DNA from 2 places in the Streptomyces sp. NPDC048295 genome. Region 1 is predicted to be linked to the other one. Evidence: riboswitches for the same ligand, from Rfam matches in the RefSeq annotation. Region 1 holds a riboswitch; the other holds the start of a gene.
The links. A riboswitch is a leader RNA that binds a small molecule or an ion and turns the genes downstream of it on or off. The one in region 1 is predicted to bind cobalamin.
Positions count from the first base shown of each region.

Region 2: linked by a shared signal. The riboswitch ahead of cobN (cobaltochelatase subunit CobN) and the one ahead of AB0D53_RS13410 (prenyltransferase/squalene oxidase repeat-containing protein) in region 1 are both predicted to bind cobalamin.

Region 1 is NZ_JBEZLL010000007.1:256,224-263,901, reverse strand. Features, by position in the region: gene AB0D53_RS13420 (energy-coupling factor transporter transmembrane protein EcfT) at 1-635, opposite strand, end outside; gene AB0D53_RS13415 (SCO2322 family protein) at 632-1,324, opposite strand; gene AB0D53_RS13410 (prenyltransferase/squalene oxidase repeat-containing protein) at 1,321-2,595, opposite strand; cobalamin riboswitch at 2,705-2,840, opposite strand; gene AB0D53_RS13405 (DinB family protein) at 2,954-3,514, shown strand; gene AB0D53_RS13400 (MBL fold metallo-hydrolase) at 3,565-4,605, opposite strand; gene AB0D53_RS13395 (aldehyde dehydrogenase) at 4,900-6,360, shown strand; gene AB0D53_RS13390 (ferredoxin) at 6,360-6,593, shown strand; gene AB0D53_RS13385 (MarR family transcriptional regulator) at 6,774-7,238, shown strand.
Region 2 is NZ_JBEZLL010000016.1:50,272-57,949, forward strand. Features, by position in the region: gene AB0D53_RS23415 (cobalt-precorrin-5B (C(1))-methyltransferase) at 1-493, opposite strand, end outside; gene AB0D53_RS23420 (cobalt-precorrin-6A reductase) at 505-1,260, shown strand; gene AB0D53_RS23425 (precorrin-2 C(20)-methyltransferase) at 1,277-2,782, opposite strand; gene AB0D53_RS23430 (precorrin-8X methylmutase) at 2,785-3,411, opposite strand; gene cobG (precorrin-3B synthase) at 3,474-4,793, opposite strand; adenosylcobalamin (AdoCbl) riboswitch at 4,894-4,974, shown strand; gene cobN (cobaltochelatase subunit CobN) at 5,062-7,678, shown strand, end outside.

The DNA.
Region 1 (7,678 bases):
AGGACCGCCTTGACGCCACCGGTCGGGCGGCCGCGCAGCCGCCGTGCGGTGCGCAGCCGCATCACGTCGGCGACCATGTTCGGCGCGAACGTCATCGCGACGACGACCGCGACGCCCGCCTCGTACAGCGCGCCCGGCAGCGACTTCAGCAGCCGGGCCGGGTTGGCGAGCGAGTTCGCCGCACCGACGCAGATCAGCAGGGTGGCCAGCTTCGCTCCGTCGTACAGCGCGAAGACCAGCTGCTCGGCGGTGACCCGGCCACCGATCCTGACCCCCTTCGCCCAGTCGGGCAAAGGCACCTCGGGGAGCGTGAACAGCGTGTGGGTACCGGGGATCGGCGAACCGAGAAAGACGGAGAAGACCAGCCGCACACCGACGACGAACAGCCCGATCCGGATGAACGCCCCGTACGAACGTGCCCACGGCGCGTCCGTGCGGCGCACCGCCACGACGTAACCGGCCACCCCCACCAGCAGTCCGAGCAGCAGCGGATTGGTGGTCCGGGACGCGGCGGTGGCGAGGCCGAGCGCCCACAGCCACCAGGCCCCTGCGGGCAGGGCGTTGCTCCGGTTCGCCTCGGGGGCGCGCAGCGGGCGGCTGCGCGCCAGGACGGCGGAGCCGGTCGGGGCGGTCATCCGCGGCGGCGGCGGGACTGCACGACCGCGGCGACGCCGAGAACGAGGACGGCGCCGACCCCGACGAGCACCCCGGCGGACGGGCCGGAGGAGCCGCCCGGGCCGGAGGAGGCGGCGGACCCGGCCGGTGCGGACGGGGCGGAGGCGGACGGGGATGTGGCGGGCGTGCCCTGCCCGTCGCCGGAGACCTGCTCGCCGCAGCCGGAGGCCGGGTAGCCGGTGATCGCGCAGAGCATCGCGTCGCTGCTGTACCGCAGCGGCTTCGCCACCGAGGCGAGCGCCTCCGCGGCGCTCGCGTCGGGGTCCACCCGCGCGCACGCGGTGCGCGGCGTGGGCGGTGTCTCACCGGCCGGGGCGTCCGCGGCCGTGCCCGGGTCGATGACGAGCGCGATCCGCTTGGTGCCGTCCTCGGCCGGGGTGTCCGCGCATATCTTCGTGAAGTCGGGGGCGCGGCGCGGCTTCGCCGAGTCCTGGGAGTCCTCGCTCACCGAGAACCGGAAACCCTGCACCGCCCCGTCGTCCGGCCGGACCAGGGACGGGCCCTGGGTGGCGTACGTCCAGCCGGAGCCGGAGCTCTCCCAGTACGACCAGTACCGGTAGCCGGCCGCCTGGGCCGGTCCGGCGCCGAGCACGGCCAGGACGGCGCCCAGGACCACCAGCAGCGCGGTGGCCCGTCCCGCGCGCCTCACGGCTGCCTGTTCTTGCGGCGGCCGCTGATCAGGAAGAACGCGATCGCGGCGAGGACGAGGCCGATGCCGATGTACCACCACACGCCGCCGATCACGTCGTCGCCGCTGTGGACCTGGTCCTTCTCGGTGGCCTCGTACCCGGTGTCGGCGGACGGGTCGGGCGTCACGACGGCGGCGGGCTCGGGGCCGGCCGCGTTCAGCCGGGCGACCAGGTCGACGCCGCCGAAGTCCCGGGCGTCGTCGCCGGTCGAGTGGGCGGCCAGGATCAGCTGGGCGTAGGCGGCGGGGCCGCTCCCGGCGGCCCAGTCCGCGGAGTTCTTCTTCAGCCAGCCGATGGCCCCGGCCGCCTTGTCCTGGTGGCCGGAGGCGGACAGGGCGACGACCGCGTCGGCGGTGTTGCCGAAGTCGGGCTGCGGGGTGGTGTCGGTGGCACCGGGCATCGGCGCCAGGTCCAGGTGGTTGCTGCCGGCGAGGGCGCCGACGAGGTAGTGGGCACCGTTCTGGGCGGCCTGCTCGGGCGTGAGGCCGGAGCCCGGGTGGCAGCTGGGCGCCTTGCCCGCGGCGTTGTTCCCGACGGCCATCGCCTTGCCCATCGTGCCGAGCACGGCGGCCGCGGTGGCGTCCGCGTTCGCGGCGAGCTTCCCCTTCTTGTCGGGCTGGTACGCGAAGGCGCCGCCGTCCTTGCCGCCGCACGGGATCGCGAGCGCGAGCAGCGGGTCGTAGGGGGTCTTCCCACCGGGGGTGGTGATGTCGGCGAGCCGCTGCCCCTGCCGGGCGAGGGCGCCGATCACCAGGGAGGTGGAGTTGGCGTCGCTGGGCGTGCCGGCGGTGTAGCCCCAGCCGCCGTCCTCGTTCTGCACGGACTTCAGCCAGCGCACCGAGTTGTTCACGGTCTCCCGGTGCCCGCCGACCTCGACCAGCGCCTGGGCGGCGGCCGCGGTGGCATTGGTGTCCCGCACCGTCTTCGCGTCGCACGGCGCGGAGACATCGGGCCGGAACGCGGCGTAGGAGCCGTCGGCGCACTGCTGGGAGACCAGCCAGTCCACCGACTTCGCGGCCGGGGTGACCCCTTCCAGCCGCTGGGCGAGGAACGACATCGACTGCCGCCACACCCCGTCGTAGGTGGGGTCCTTCGTGCCGTACAGCCCGGCGGGCAGTGCGGCGGACGGCGAGGGCGAGGGGGACGGCGCTGCGACCGCGACCGGCGCTGCGGCCGAGCAGAGCACGGCGGCGGTGGCGGCGAGCGTTGCTGCGCTGCGGCGTACGGTCATGGCGGGCGGGGCCTCTCCTGCGGGGTGAACCGGGCACAGGCACGCTCAGGCACCAGGCTCCGGCTCCGTATACCTCGACGGTGCCGACCTCCGGTGGGTCCGGTGGTCCGAGCCGGTCACGACCGCGGACAGGGCATTCCGACTCACCGTCTGCGACGACGGCTCACGGCTGCGTGGTCAGTGCCGGATTCGCACCGGCTTCCCCCTGAACGGGCATGATGACGACCCGCACACTCTACCGGGCGGGCCCGGCCGGGCCCGGGGCGGCTTCGGCCCACCGACGGTGCGGAAACCCACTGGCGGGCAACGCCGGAAACCCACTGGCGAGTTCGGCCCCGAACGGACGACCATGTCCCGCATGAGTGATCAACCCGCACGCTGGACCCAGGCGACCGTCTACCCCGACATGTGGGCGGACCCGGACGACGACCCCCGCAACTCGGAAGGTGCCGGTCCGGACGGCGAGCTCCCGACGCTCCAGGAGTACCTGCGCGACTACCGGCTGACCCTGAGGATGAAGTGCGAGGGCCTGGACGCGGAGCAGCTGGCCCGGCGCTCGGTCCCGCCGTCGACGCTGTCGCTGCTCGGCCTCCTGCGCCACCTCGCCGAGGTGGAACGGGACTGGCGCAACTGGATCACCGACGGTGAGCCGCTGCCCAAGCTGTACGGCAGACGTGACGCGGACTTCGACGGAGCCGTCGCCGATCAGGCCGTGGTCGACGCCGCCTACGCCGATCTGGAGCGTGAGCAGGCCGCGACCGACGCCGCACTGGCCGGCCACGCGGACCTGGGCGAGCGGCTGGGGAAGGACAGCGTCTCCGTCCGGTCGCTGCTGGTGCACAGGATCGAGGAGTACGCCCGGCACTGCGGGCAGGCCGACCTGCTGCGCGAGTGCATCGACGGACGGGTGGGCCAGTGAGGCCCGGCCGGTGAGCTGAAGGGTGCGGGGCGGGGCGGCCCGCCCCGCACTCACACCGCCGTGTACCTCACCGGCTCGCTGCCCGGCACCGCCTCCGCGCGCCCGAGCTTCACCAGCCGCCGCAGATGCGCCTCCGCCTCCGAGACGGCGATGTTCCTGGAGCCGTGCGGGATCTGCTCCCAGGGCCGGTTCCACTCCATCCGCTCGGCCAGCTCCCACGGCGTCAGCGGCTGTGCCAGCAGACCCAGCAGCCCGGTCAGCCGCTCCTCGTGATGGCCGATGAGCTCCTGCACGCGTCCCGCCGCATCGGTGAAGGCGTACTGATGGGCGGGCAGCACCTCGGCGGCCCCGAGCCTGCCGATCCGCTCCAGCGAGTCCAGGTAGTCACCGAGGGGATCGCCGACCGTCGCGTCGTCCGGGTCCTCGTACAGCCCGATGTGCGGACTGATCCCCGGCAGCAGATGGTCACCCGAGAAGAGCCGCCCACGGCCCGGCAGGTTCCCCGGATGCTCCTCCTCCAGATGCAGGCACACATGCCCCGGCGTGTGCCCCGGCGTCCAGATCGCCCGCAGCCTGCGCCCCGCCAGATCGAGCAGCTCACCGGGGACGATCTCCCGGTCCGGCAGCGCGGCCCGCAGCCCCGGCAGCGCCCGCGCCCGCCCTCCGCCGGCCGCGGCGGCCCGCAACGGCGCGAGGTGCTCCTCGGGCGCGCCGACCGCGGTGAGCTTGGCCGCGAGGTACGCCAGCCAGGTACCGGGCCGGGACTCCCGGGTACGCCGCACGATCGCGGTGTCCGCCGCGTGCATGGCGATCCAGGCCCCGGAGGCATCGCGCACCTGCCCGGAGAGCCCGTGGTGGTCGGGGTGGTGGTGGGTGATGACCACCCCGTGGATGTCCGCCACCCCCGTACCGACGGCGGCGAGCCCGGCGCCGAGCGTGTCCCACGCCTCGGGGTCGTCCCACCCGGTGTCGATCAGGACCGGCCCCCGGTCGGTGTCCAGGACGTGCACGAGGGTATGGCCGAGCGGATTGTCCGGGATGGGCACCTTGATGCTGTGCACGCCCCCGCCGTGGTCGGTCACCTGCGTCATGAGGTCCCCATCTCTCCAGACAACGTGCGGAATTGCGGCTCCGGTGCGTCGCCCCCACTGTAACGAGAACTTGTTCCAGTAGTAGCCCTGGTCGACCATCTGGTCCGGGCCATGGGCTCGGCCTTTCGTGGGGCGGCGGTGTCCCGCGCGACGCCGAAGCCGTCCGCGTGCATGTCGAACGGTGTCGCGGACGTGGACTCCTGGAACTGGAACTGGTATCAGTTCTGACACGGAGTCAGATGCCGGGTCGGATACTGAGCCGGGCAACGCGCCGGGCCGCGGGAGGCAGCAGTCATGACCGAGCTTGTCGAACACGGAAAACTGTTCATCGGCGGGGAGTTGGTCGATCCGCTGGGCCGGGACACCATCGAGGTCGTCTCGCCGCACACCGAAGAGGTCATCGGCCGGGTGCCGCACGCGAGTGAGGCGGATGTGGACCGGGCCGTCGAGGCCGGGCGGCGGGCGTTCGACGCGGGGCCCTGGGCGCGGATGGGCCTGGACGAGCGGATCGCGGTGGTGACCAGGATCAAGGACGGCTTCGCCGTGCGGTACGAGGAGATCGCCCGGGTCATCAGCTCGGAGAACGGCACCCCGTACACGTCGAGCGTCATGGTGCAGGCGCTCGCCGCGATGATGGTGTGGGACGCGGCGATCACCGTCGCCCGCGACTTCCCGTACGAGGAGCGGCGGGCCGGGGCGCTCGGGCCGCTGCTGGTGCGCCGGGAGCCGGTCGGGGTGGTCGCGGCCGTGGTGCCGTGGAACGTTCCGCAGTTCACCGCCGCCGCCAAGCTCGCGCCCGCCCTGCTGGCCGGCTGCTCCGCCGTGCTCAAGGTCTCGCCCGAGTCCCCGCTGGACGCCTACATCCTGGCCGAGATCGCCGCCGAGGCCGGGCTGCCGGAGGGGGTGCTGTCGATCCTTCCGGCCGACCGGGAGGTCAGCGAGTACCTGGTCGGGCACCCCGGCGTCGACAAGGTGTCGTTCACCGGCTCCGTGGCCGCCGGGCGCCGGGTGATGGAGGTCGCCTCGCGCAACCTCACCCGGGTCACCCTGGAGCTGGGCGGCAAGTCCGCCGCGGTCATCCTGCCGGACGCCGATCTGGACGCCGCCGTGGCGGGCATCGTCCCCTTCGCCTGGATGATCAACGGCCAGGCGTGCGTGGCCCAGACCCGCATCCTCGTCCCGCGCTCCCGTTACGACGAGACGGCCGAGGCGTTCGCCGCGGCGGCCGGTGCGCTGAAGGTCGGCGACCCGCTCGACCCCGCCACCGAACTCGGCCCGCTGGTCGCGCAGCGCCAGCAGCGGCGTTCGCTCGACTACATCCGGATCGGGCAGGACGAAGGCGCCAAGATCCTCACCGGCGGCGGCCGTCCGGCTTCCCAGGAGCGGGGCTGGTACGTCGAGCCGACCCTCTTCGGTGACGTCGACAACTCCATGCGCATCGCCCGCGAGGAGATCTTCGGCCCCGTCATCTGCCTGCTGCCGTACGGCGACGAGGACGAGGCCGTACGGATCGCCAACGACTCCGACTACGGCCTCAGCGGCAGCGTCTGGACCGCCGACACCGAACGCGGCATCGACATCGCCCGCCGGGTCAGGACCGGTACGTACAGCGTGAACACCTTCAGTCTCGACATGCTCGGCCCGTTCGGCGGGTACAAGAACTCAGGTCTGGGGCGGGAGTTCGGCCCCGAGGGGTACGGCGAGTACTTCGAGCACAAGATGATCCACCTGCCGGCCGGATACGAGGGGGCGTGATGGGGGACCGCTGGGCCGTGGAGGTCGACCGGGGGATCTGCATCGGCTCCGGGATGTGCCTGAACCACGCACCGGGCCGCTTCGCCCTGGACTCCGCCCGGCAGTCGCGCCCGGTGGTCCCGGAGACCGACGCCGACGAGCAGGTCCTCACGGCGGCCGAGGGCTGCCCGGTCGAGGCGATCACGATCACGCTGACCGGCTCGGGGGAGGTCGTCTTCCCGCCGGAGGACTAGGGCGCTTCGTCCGGACCGGGCCGGTCCCCGCGAGCGAGCCCGGCGTGATCCGGACGAAAGGCCCTGGGCGGCGGGCCGGGCGGTCCCGGCGGCATGCGCCGGCCCGGCTACTCCCTTGACCTCAACCAGACTTGAGGTCCTACGGTCGCCACGTCCTGATGATTTTTTGGAAGGAATGGCATGAGCGGCGCGATCAGGGAGTACACGCACGAGGAGTTGGCCGGCCAGCCCATTGGGGCCTGGACCGGTGAGACGTGTCGGTTGGTGGTCGGGGCCATCCGTGCCGAGTTGGCGACGGAGGACCTCACACAGCCGCACTGGTGGACGCTGAACCACGTGGCCAGGGATCCGGGGAAGTGGACCCGCCCGGCACTGACCGCGCGGCTGGAGAAGTACGACGAGCTCGGCCTCGGCTTCGACGGGGTCTTCGACGACCTCGTCGCCCGTCGATGGGTCACGGAGAGCGCCGGGGCCATGACGTTGACCGAGGCGGGAGAGGCCGGGCGGGTCCGGGCCAAGGAGCGGGTCTCGAAGGTGCAGGCGCAAGTGCACGAAGGCATCGACGCGGTCGACTTCGTGACGACGGTCAACGTGTTGCGCCGCATGGTCGCCAACCTGGGCGGCGACGGCAACCTGCCCGGTTAGGGGCCGGGGCTCCGTGGCCGGCCCGGCCGGTTACGGACCCGGTGAACACCCGGCAGCCAGGTCCGGCTGCCGGGTGGCCGGGGCCGCCACGGCCGGGCCGCCGTTAGGAGCGGGGCCCACCCGCGATCGCGGCATCGCGGGTCAACCCGATTGCGCGGCCCTGCTGTTGATGCCTTGGTGCCATGCGCGGGGGCGGCGGAGCGCCGGGGCGGCAGGGGGCGGAGATGTGTCGCAGGCGCTGCCTGGGCCGGGCCGGCCTCGATGTCACTGCTCCCGACCGGGTGTGGCGGAGGGGGTGGAGCGAGTCCGGCCCTCCGGTGACCAGGGCGTCGGCCCAGGGCGTGAACAAGAGGTGCGGTCAACGCCTGAAGCCTGAAACGGTCGCCGCAGTGCTCGGTGACAACGGGTTCGCCGACGTCAACGGGCGCTTCCAGGACGGC
Region 2 (7,678 bases), on a different contig from region 1:
CCTCGCCGTCGTCCACCGACACGGTCACCTCGACGTCCCCCGCACCCCGGTGCTCCGCGGCGACCCGCGCGATGTGGTCGCGGAGCATCTGCCGCGGCACGGGATTGATCGCGGGTTCCCCGACGTCGAGCGGCAGCCCGGGAAGGGTGACGGTGCCGACGCCGGGCCCGGCCCGGAACACCACGCCCGAGCCCGGCGGCAGCGGCCGTACGGTCACCCGGACCAGGGCGCCGTGCGTCACATCGGGGTCGTCGCCCGCGTCCTTGACCACCCCGGCCGTCGCCCGCCCCTCGGCCAGCTCCTCCACCGCCAGCGCGAAAGCGGGCGTCTGCCCCTTGGGTAGGGTGATCGTCACCGGGTCGGGGAAGTCGCCCGTCAGCAGGGCCGTGTACGCGGCGGTCGCCGCCGCGGTCGCACACGCGCCGGTGGTCCAGCCGGACCGCAGTCCGGTGTGCTTCAGCTGGGCGCTGCGCCCGCCCTCAGTCTCACCCATGGATGGATCCGATGCATGTACTCGTACTCGGCGGCACGACGGAGGCCCGTCGCCTCGCCGAGTTGCTGGTGGAAGTGCTCCCGGCCGGAGCCGGGCTGACGAGTTCGCTCGCCGGACGTGTCTCCGGCCCGAGGCTCCCGCCGGGCGAGGTCCGCATCGGTGGCTTCGGGGGAGCCGACGGGCTCGCCGCATGGCTGCGCACGCACCAGGTGGACGCGCTCATCGACGCCACCCATCCTTTCGCCGGGACGATCAGTTTCAACGCGGCCGCGGCCGCCGCTGCCGCCCATGTTCCCCTGCTCGCCGTGCGCCGGCCCGGGTGGGTGCCCGGCAGGGGCGACGACTGGCATGCGGCCGGTTCCCTCGCCGAGGCCGCGGCGGCCCTGCCCGCGCTGGGGCGGCGTGTGTTCCTCACGACGGGGCGCATGGGGCTGGCCGCCTTCGCCGGCCTGGACGAGCTGTGGTTCCTGATGCGTTCGGTGGACGCCCCCGAACCGCCGTGCCCCGCCAGGATGGAAGTCCTGCTCGACCGGGGCCCGTTCACCCTGGACGGAGAGCGCGAGCTGATCCGCCGTCATCGCATCGACGTCGTCGTCACGAAGGACAGCGGAGGCGCCGCCACAGCACCCAAGCTCACCGCCGCGCGCGAGGCGCGGATTCCGGTGGTGGTGGTGCGGCGGCCGCCCGTGCCCGAGGGCGTCGAGGTCGTCGAAGGCCCGGAACCCGTCGTGGAGTGGCTCCGCGCGCACATCCTCCACCACGGGTAGCGCCGGCCGCCCTGGCTCAGGCCTCCGGATAGCGGCGCGGCGTCCACACGATCTGCCGCCCGTCGCCGCGCTCGACCCAGCGGGTCTGCGAGGACCCGACGAGCAGGATCGTGCGCATGTCGACCTCGGCGGGGTCGAGATCGCCCAGCCGCACGGTCCGCACGCTCTCGGCGGGCCCGCCGACATCCCGGCCGAGGACCACGGGTGTGTCCGGCGAGCGGTGTTCGAGCAGCAGGTCACGGGCCTTGCCGACCTGCCAGGTCCGGCTGCGCGACCCGGGGTTGTACAGCGCGAGCACCAGATCCGCCGTCGCCGCCGCGCGCAGCCGCTCCGCGATCACCTCCCACGGCTTGAGCCGGTCCGAGAGCGATATCGTCGCGTAGTCGTGGCCCAGCGGCGCACCCGCCCGGGCCGCGGCGGCGTTGGCCGCCGTCACCCCCGGCAGCACCCGCACCGGCACCTGCGCGTACTCGTCCTGCGAGGCCACCTCCAGGACGGCCGTCGCCATGGCGAAGACCCCGGGGTCGCCGCCGGACACCACGGCCACCCGCCGCCCGCGCCGGGCCAGGTCGAGGGCGAACTCGGCACGCTCCGACTCCACCTTGTTGTCCGAGCCGTGGCGCACCTGCCCCGGCCGGACCGGCACCCGGTCCAGATAGGTGGTGTAGCCGACCAGGTCGTCGGCGGCGGCCAGCGCCCCACGCGTCTCGGGGGTCAGCCACAGCGGCCCGGCCGGTCCGGTGCCGACCACGGCCACCTCGCCGCCCTCCGGGGCGCGTTCGGGACGCGCCGCCCCCACCCTGCTGGGCAGGACCGCGACCGCGAAGTACGGCACCGAATCGGCGTCCACCCCGGTCAGCTCGCCCACGCGCTCCCCGGCCATCGTGGCGCGCTCCACGTAACGCGCCTCGGGCAGCAGCCCGGACGCCTCGAAGGCGCGGCGCACGGCGGGAAACGTACGTCCCAGCTTCATGACCACGGCGGCGTCGGTGGCGGCGAGACGGGCGGTCAGCTCCTCCTCGGGCAGGGTGCCGGGCAGGATGGTCAGCACCTCCTCGCCCTCGACGAGCGGGGTCCCGAGCCGCGCGGCCGCCGCGCTCACCGAGGTGACGCCCGGGATCACTTCGGTCGGATAGCGGTCGGCGAGCCGCTTGTGCATGTGCATGTACGAGCCGTAGAAGAGCGGGTCGCCCTCGGCCAACACCGCGACCGTGCGACCGGCGTCCAGATGTACCGCCAGACGGGCCGCCGCCTCGGCGTAGAACTCCTCCATCGCCCCCCGGTACCCGCCGGGGTGGTCCGTGGTCTCCGTCGTGACGGGGTAGACCAGCTGCTCCTCGACATGGTCGGCACGGATGTGCTTCGCCGCGATGGACCGGGCGATGGACCGTCCGTGCCGGGCGCTGTGGTACGCCACGACATCGGCCTCGGCGATGATCTCCACCGCGCGTACGGTCATCAGAGCCGGATCGCCGGGGCCGAGCCCGACCCCGTACAGCCGGCCCGTCTTCTGCTCGCTCACGTCTACTCTTCCTCGCTGGCGATCGCGTTGAGGGCGGCGGCCGCGATGGCGCTGCCGCCGCGACGGCCTCGGACGATCAGATGCTCCAGCCCGGAGGGGTGCGCGGCCAGGGCGTCCTTGGACTCGGCTGCACCGATGAAGCCGACCGGCACACCGATGACCGCGGCGGGGCGCGGCGCGCCCTCCTCGATCATCTCCAGCAGCCGGAACAGCGCGGTCGGTGCGTTCCCGACGGCGACGACCGCGCCTTCCAACCGGTCGCGCCACAGCTCCAGGGCGGCTGCGCTGCGAGTGGTGCCCAACTCCTTCGCGAGCCCGGGCACCGCCGGGTCGGACAGGGTGCACACCACCTCGTTGTCCGCGGGCAGCCGCTTGCGGGTGACACCGCTGGCGACCATGGCCACATCGCACAGGATGGGTGCGCCGGCCCGCAGCGCGGCGCGGGCGCGGGCGACCGCGTCCGGGGTGAAAGCGAGATCACGGACGAGGTCGACCATCCCGCAGGCGTGGATCATGCGGACCGCGACCTGGCTCACATCGGCGGGCAGGCCTGCGAGATCCGCCTCCGCGCGGATCGTGGCGAAGGACTGGCGATAGATCGCCGGTCCGTCCTTCTCGTACTGGTGCACAGTGCTTTCGCTCTCTTCCTCGGGCGTGCGACGTCGGGTACAGGGGAGTGGGAGTACGGGGGTCAGCCGCGCGCGCGGCGGGCAGCGGCCACCGCCGCGGCGAGAGTGCCGGGGCTGTCGGGGACGCTCACGGGCGCGCCCCGCTCCTCGCCCCGCACGAGGGAGATCCGGTGTCCGTCCGGGGTGGCCACGACGTCGACCCACTCGCCGCGGGGATGCCCGCAGCGGCGTTCGCAGCCGGACCAGTACACCGGCAGCAGCCCCGCGCCCCCCACCGAGGCCGTCGCCTGGGCCCGCACATCGGCCAGCGACTTCGCACAGCCGGGCCGGCCGATACAGGCACCCACCCCGGTCCAGGGGGAGCCGGGGCCGACGACGAGACCGGTGGCCCCCAGCTCGTCCAGCGACCGGGCGGCCTGCCGCCGCTCCACCCCGGGTACGACGACCCCGCGCCACGGCGTCAGCCGCAACTCACCGACGCCCCGGTGGTGGGCCGTCTCCGTCAGCGACCGCCACTGCGCCGGGGCGATGCGCCCCAGGGGGATGCCGACCGACAGCGCGGCCGAGTCCTGCGGGCCCGTCACGACTCCGGGGGCGGGGCCGTCCGAGTCCGGCGGACAGGCACGGTCCTCGGTGGAGACGGTGCCGGGCCCCGCCTCCCGCAACCGTCGTACGACCTCTTCGAGGAGGGACCGGGCGCCGCCGGGCAGATCCGGTACACGCCAGGCGCCGGTGCCCGACGCCTGCTCCAGGAAGGTCTCGGCCGCCAGGAGGGCGGCCCGCGGCGCCCGTGCGCCGGGTATCCGTGCGGTGGCCGGGGCCGTGCCGATCCGCAGCAGCGCCGTTCCGTCGTCCTGCGCCAGCAGCGTCACATCGCCGCCCAGCGCGTCCACATCGCCACGGCCGTCGTCTAGCACGAACAAGAACCTGCCCGACAGCCCCGCCGTCCTCCCGCCCGCGCACAGCAGCACGTCCAGCTCGGACAGCCAGGGGCCGACGTCCCGCGCGCCCAGGCCGTCGAGCCCCGAGAGCGGTGACGCCACGATGTTGCGTATCCGCTCGTGGCGAGCGGAGGGCAACAGCCCGGCCTCGCCCAGCCGGTCGGCCAGTTCGGCTCCGCAGTCCGGACCCAGCCCGCGCAACTGGACATTGCCGCGCGAAGTGAGATGCAACTCACCATCGCCCAGACTCTCCGACAGCGCCCCCAGGGCCTTTGCCTGCACCGCCGTCAGCAGACCGCCGGGAACCCGGACACGGGCCAGCGAGCCGTCGTCCGCCCGGTGCAGCCGAAGCGTGCCGGGGCAGGCGTCACCGCGGTCCCGGGCAGACGCGTCTCCCGGCGGTGAAGGCGAAGTGGCAGGTCGGGGCATGGCGGCGAGCATACCGACCATCCGACCGGATCCGTATGTCCTCCATCGGTTGACCGGCCCTTACTATGCCTACTGACGAGCCATCCGGCACGTCGTCGCCACAGACGGCGACAGGGGAGGAAGTCCGGTGCGATTCCGGCACGGTCCCGCCACTGTGAGCCCGGCCACGGCCTGGCAAGTCAGGAACTCCCTTCCCCGAACACTCGAACCCGTTCGAGCAGGGGAGCCTCATTCCGACACCGCCCGGGGCGTGGACACCCCGAGGAAGGCCCGACGCCGCATGATCCTGCTCCTGTCGACGTCCGACACCGACCTGCTCAGTGCCCGCGCCTCGGACGGCCCGGTCCCCTACCGCTACGCCAACCCCTCCCGGCTCCCGCTCCAGGACCTGTCCCAGCTGCTCGACGGCGTCGACCTGGTCGTCGTACGCCTCCTCGGCGGCGTACGCGCCTGGCAGGACGGTCTCGACCAAGTGCTCGCCACCGGACGCCCCGTCGTCGTCCTCACCGGCGAACAGGCCCCCGACGCCCAGCTGATGGCCGCCTCGACCGTTCCCATCGGCATCGCCGCGGAGGCCCACGCCTATCTGGCCCACGGCGGTCCCGCCAACCTGGACCAGCTCGCCCGCTTCCTCTCCGACACCGTGCTGCTCACCGGCCACGGCTTCGCACCGCCCGCCCCGGCACCCTCCTGGGGCCCGCTGGAGCGCACCCCCCGGCGCACCGACGGCCCGGTCGTCGCCGTGCTCTACTACCGCGCCCACCACATGAGCGGCAACACCGCGTTCGTCGAGGCGCTCTGCCGCGCCGTCGAGGACGCGGGCGCCCGCGCGCTGCCGCTGTACGTCGCCTCGCTGCGCACCCCCGAGGCCGAACTCATCGAAGAGCTGCGCGCCGCCGACGCGATCGTGACCACGGTCCTCGCCGCGGGCGGCACCCGGCCCGCCGAGGCCTCGGCCGGCGGCGACGACGAATCCTGGGACGCGGGCGTCCTCAGCGGCCTCGACGTACCCATCCTCCAGGCCCTCTGCCTCACCGGTTCACGCACCGACTGGGAGGACAACGACGAGGGCGTCTCCCCGCTGGACGCCGCCAGCCAGATCGCGGTCCCCGAGTTCGACGGCCGCCTGATCACCGTGCCGTTCTCGTTCAAGGAGATCGACGAGGACGGCCTGCCCGCGTACGTCGCCGACACCGAGCGCGCCGCCCGTGTCGCCGGGATCGCCGTGCGTCACGCCCGGCTGCGCCACATCCCGGCCGCCGAGAAGCGGATCGCGCTCGTCCTGTCCGCGTACCCGACCAAGCACTCCCGGATCGGCAACGCGGTCGGCCTCGACACCCCGGCCAGCGCCGTCGCCCTGCTGCGCCGACTCCGCGCCGAGGGATACGACTTCGGTACGCGGGAAGTCCCCGGCCTCGCGTCGGGCGACGGCGACGAGCTGATCCGCGCGCTGATCGAGGCGGGCGGCCACGACCAGGAGTGGCTCACCGAGGAGCAGCTGGCCCGCAACCCGGTCCGCATCCCGGCCGCCGACTACCGGCGCTGGTACGCGACCCTCCCGGCCGAGCTCCGCGAAGCCGTCGAGCGGCACTGGGGCCCCGCCCCGGGCGAGATGTTCGTGGACCGGTCGGGCAACCCGGACGGCGACATCGTGCTCGCTGCCCTGCGCCACGGCAATCTGCTCATCCTCATCCAGCCGCCGCGCGGCTTCGGCGAGAACCCGATCGCGATCTATCACGACCCCGATCTGCCGCCCTCGCACCACTACCTGGCCGCCTACCGCTGGATCGCGGCCCGGGCCGACGACAACGGCTTCGGCGCCGACGCGATGATCCACCTCGGCAAGCACGGCAACCTGGAGTGGCTGCCCGGCAAGAACGCCGGCCTCTCCGCATCCTGCGGCCCCGACGCGGCCCTCGGCGACCTCCCGCTGGTCTACCCGTTCCTGGTCAACGACCCGGGCGAGGGGACACAGGCCAAGCGGCGCGTCCACGCCACCCTCGTGGACCACCTGGTGCCGCCGATGGCACGTGCCGAAAGCTACGGGGACATCGCCCGCCTCGAACAACTCCTGGACGAGCACGCCCAGATCGCGGCGATGGACCCGGCGAAGCTCCCGGCGATCCGCGCCCAGATCTGGACCCTGATCCAGGCCGCCAAGCTCGATCACGACCTGGGACTCGAGGACCGTCCGGAGGACGAGGGCTTCGACGAGTTCATCATGCACCTCGACGGTTGGCTCTGTGAGATCAAGGACGCCCAGATCCGCGACGGCCTGCACGTCCTGGGCGGCGCCCCGGCAGGTGCCGACCGGGTCAACCTCGTCCTCGCGATCCTGCGCGCCCGCCAGATCTGGGGCGGCACGGCCTCCCTGCCGGGCCTGCGCGAGGCCCTGGGGCTCGACGAGTCCGCCGCGACCCGCGTCACCGCCGACGAGACCGAGGAGCGGGCCCGCGCCCTGGTCCAGGCGATGGAGGACGCGGGCTGGTCCCCGGACGCCGTCGCCGAGGTGGCCGCCGGCCACCCGCGGGCGGTCGCCGACATCCTGGACTTCGCGGCCCGCGAGGTGGTGCCGAGGCTGGCCGCCACGACCGACGAACTCGACCACACCCTGCACGCGCTGGACGGCGGATTCGTCCCCGCCGGACCCTCCGGCTCCCCGCTCCGCGGCCTGGTCAACGTCCTGCCGACCGGCCGCAACTTCTACTCCGTCGACCCCAAGGCCGTACCCTCACGTCTCGCCTGGGAGACGGGCCAGGCCCTGGCCGACTCGCTCCTGGAGCGCTACCGCACCGACAACGGCGACTGGCCGACCTCGGTCGGCCTGTCCCTGTGGGGCACCAGCGCGATGCGCACCGCCGGTGACGACGTCGCCGAAGCCTTCGCGCTGCTCGGCG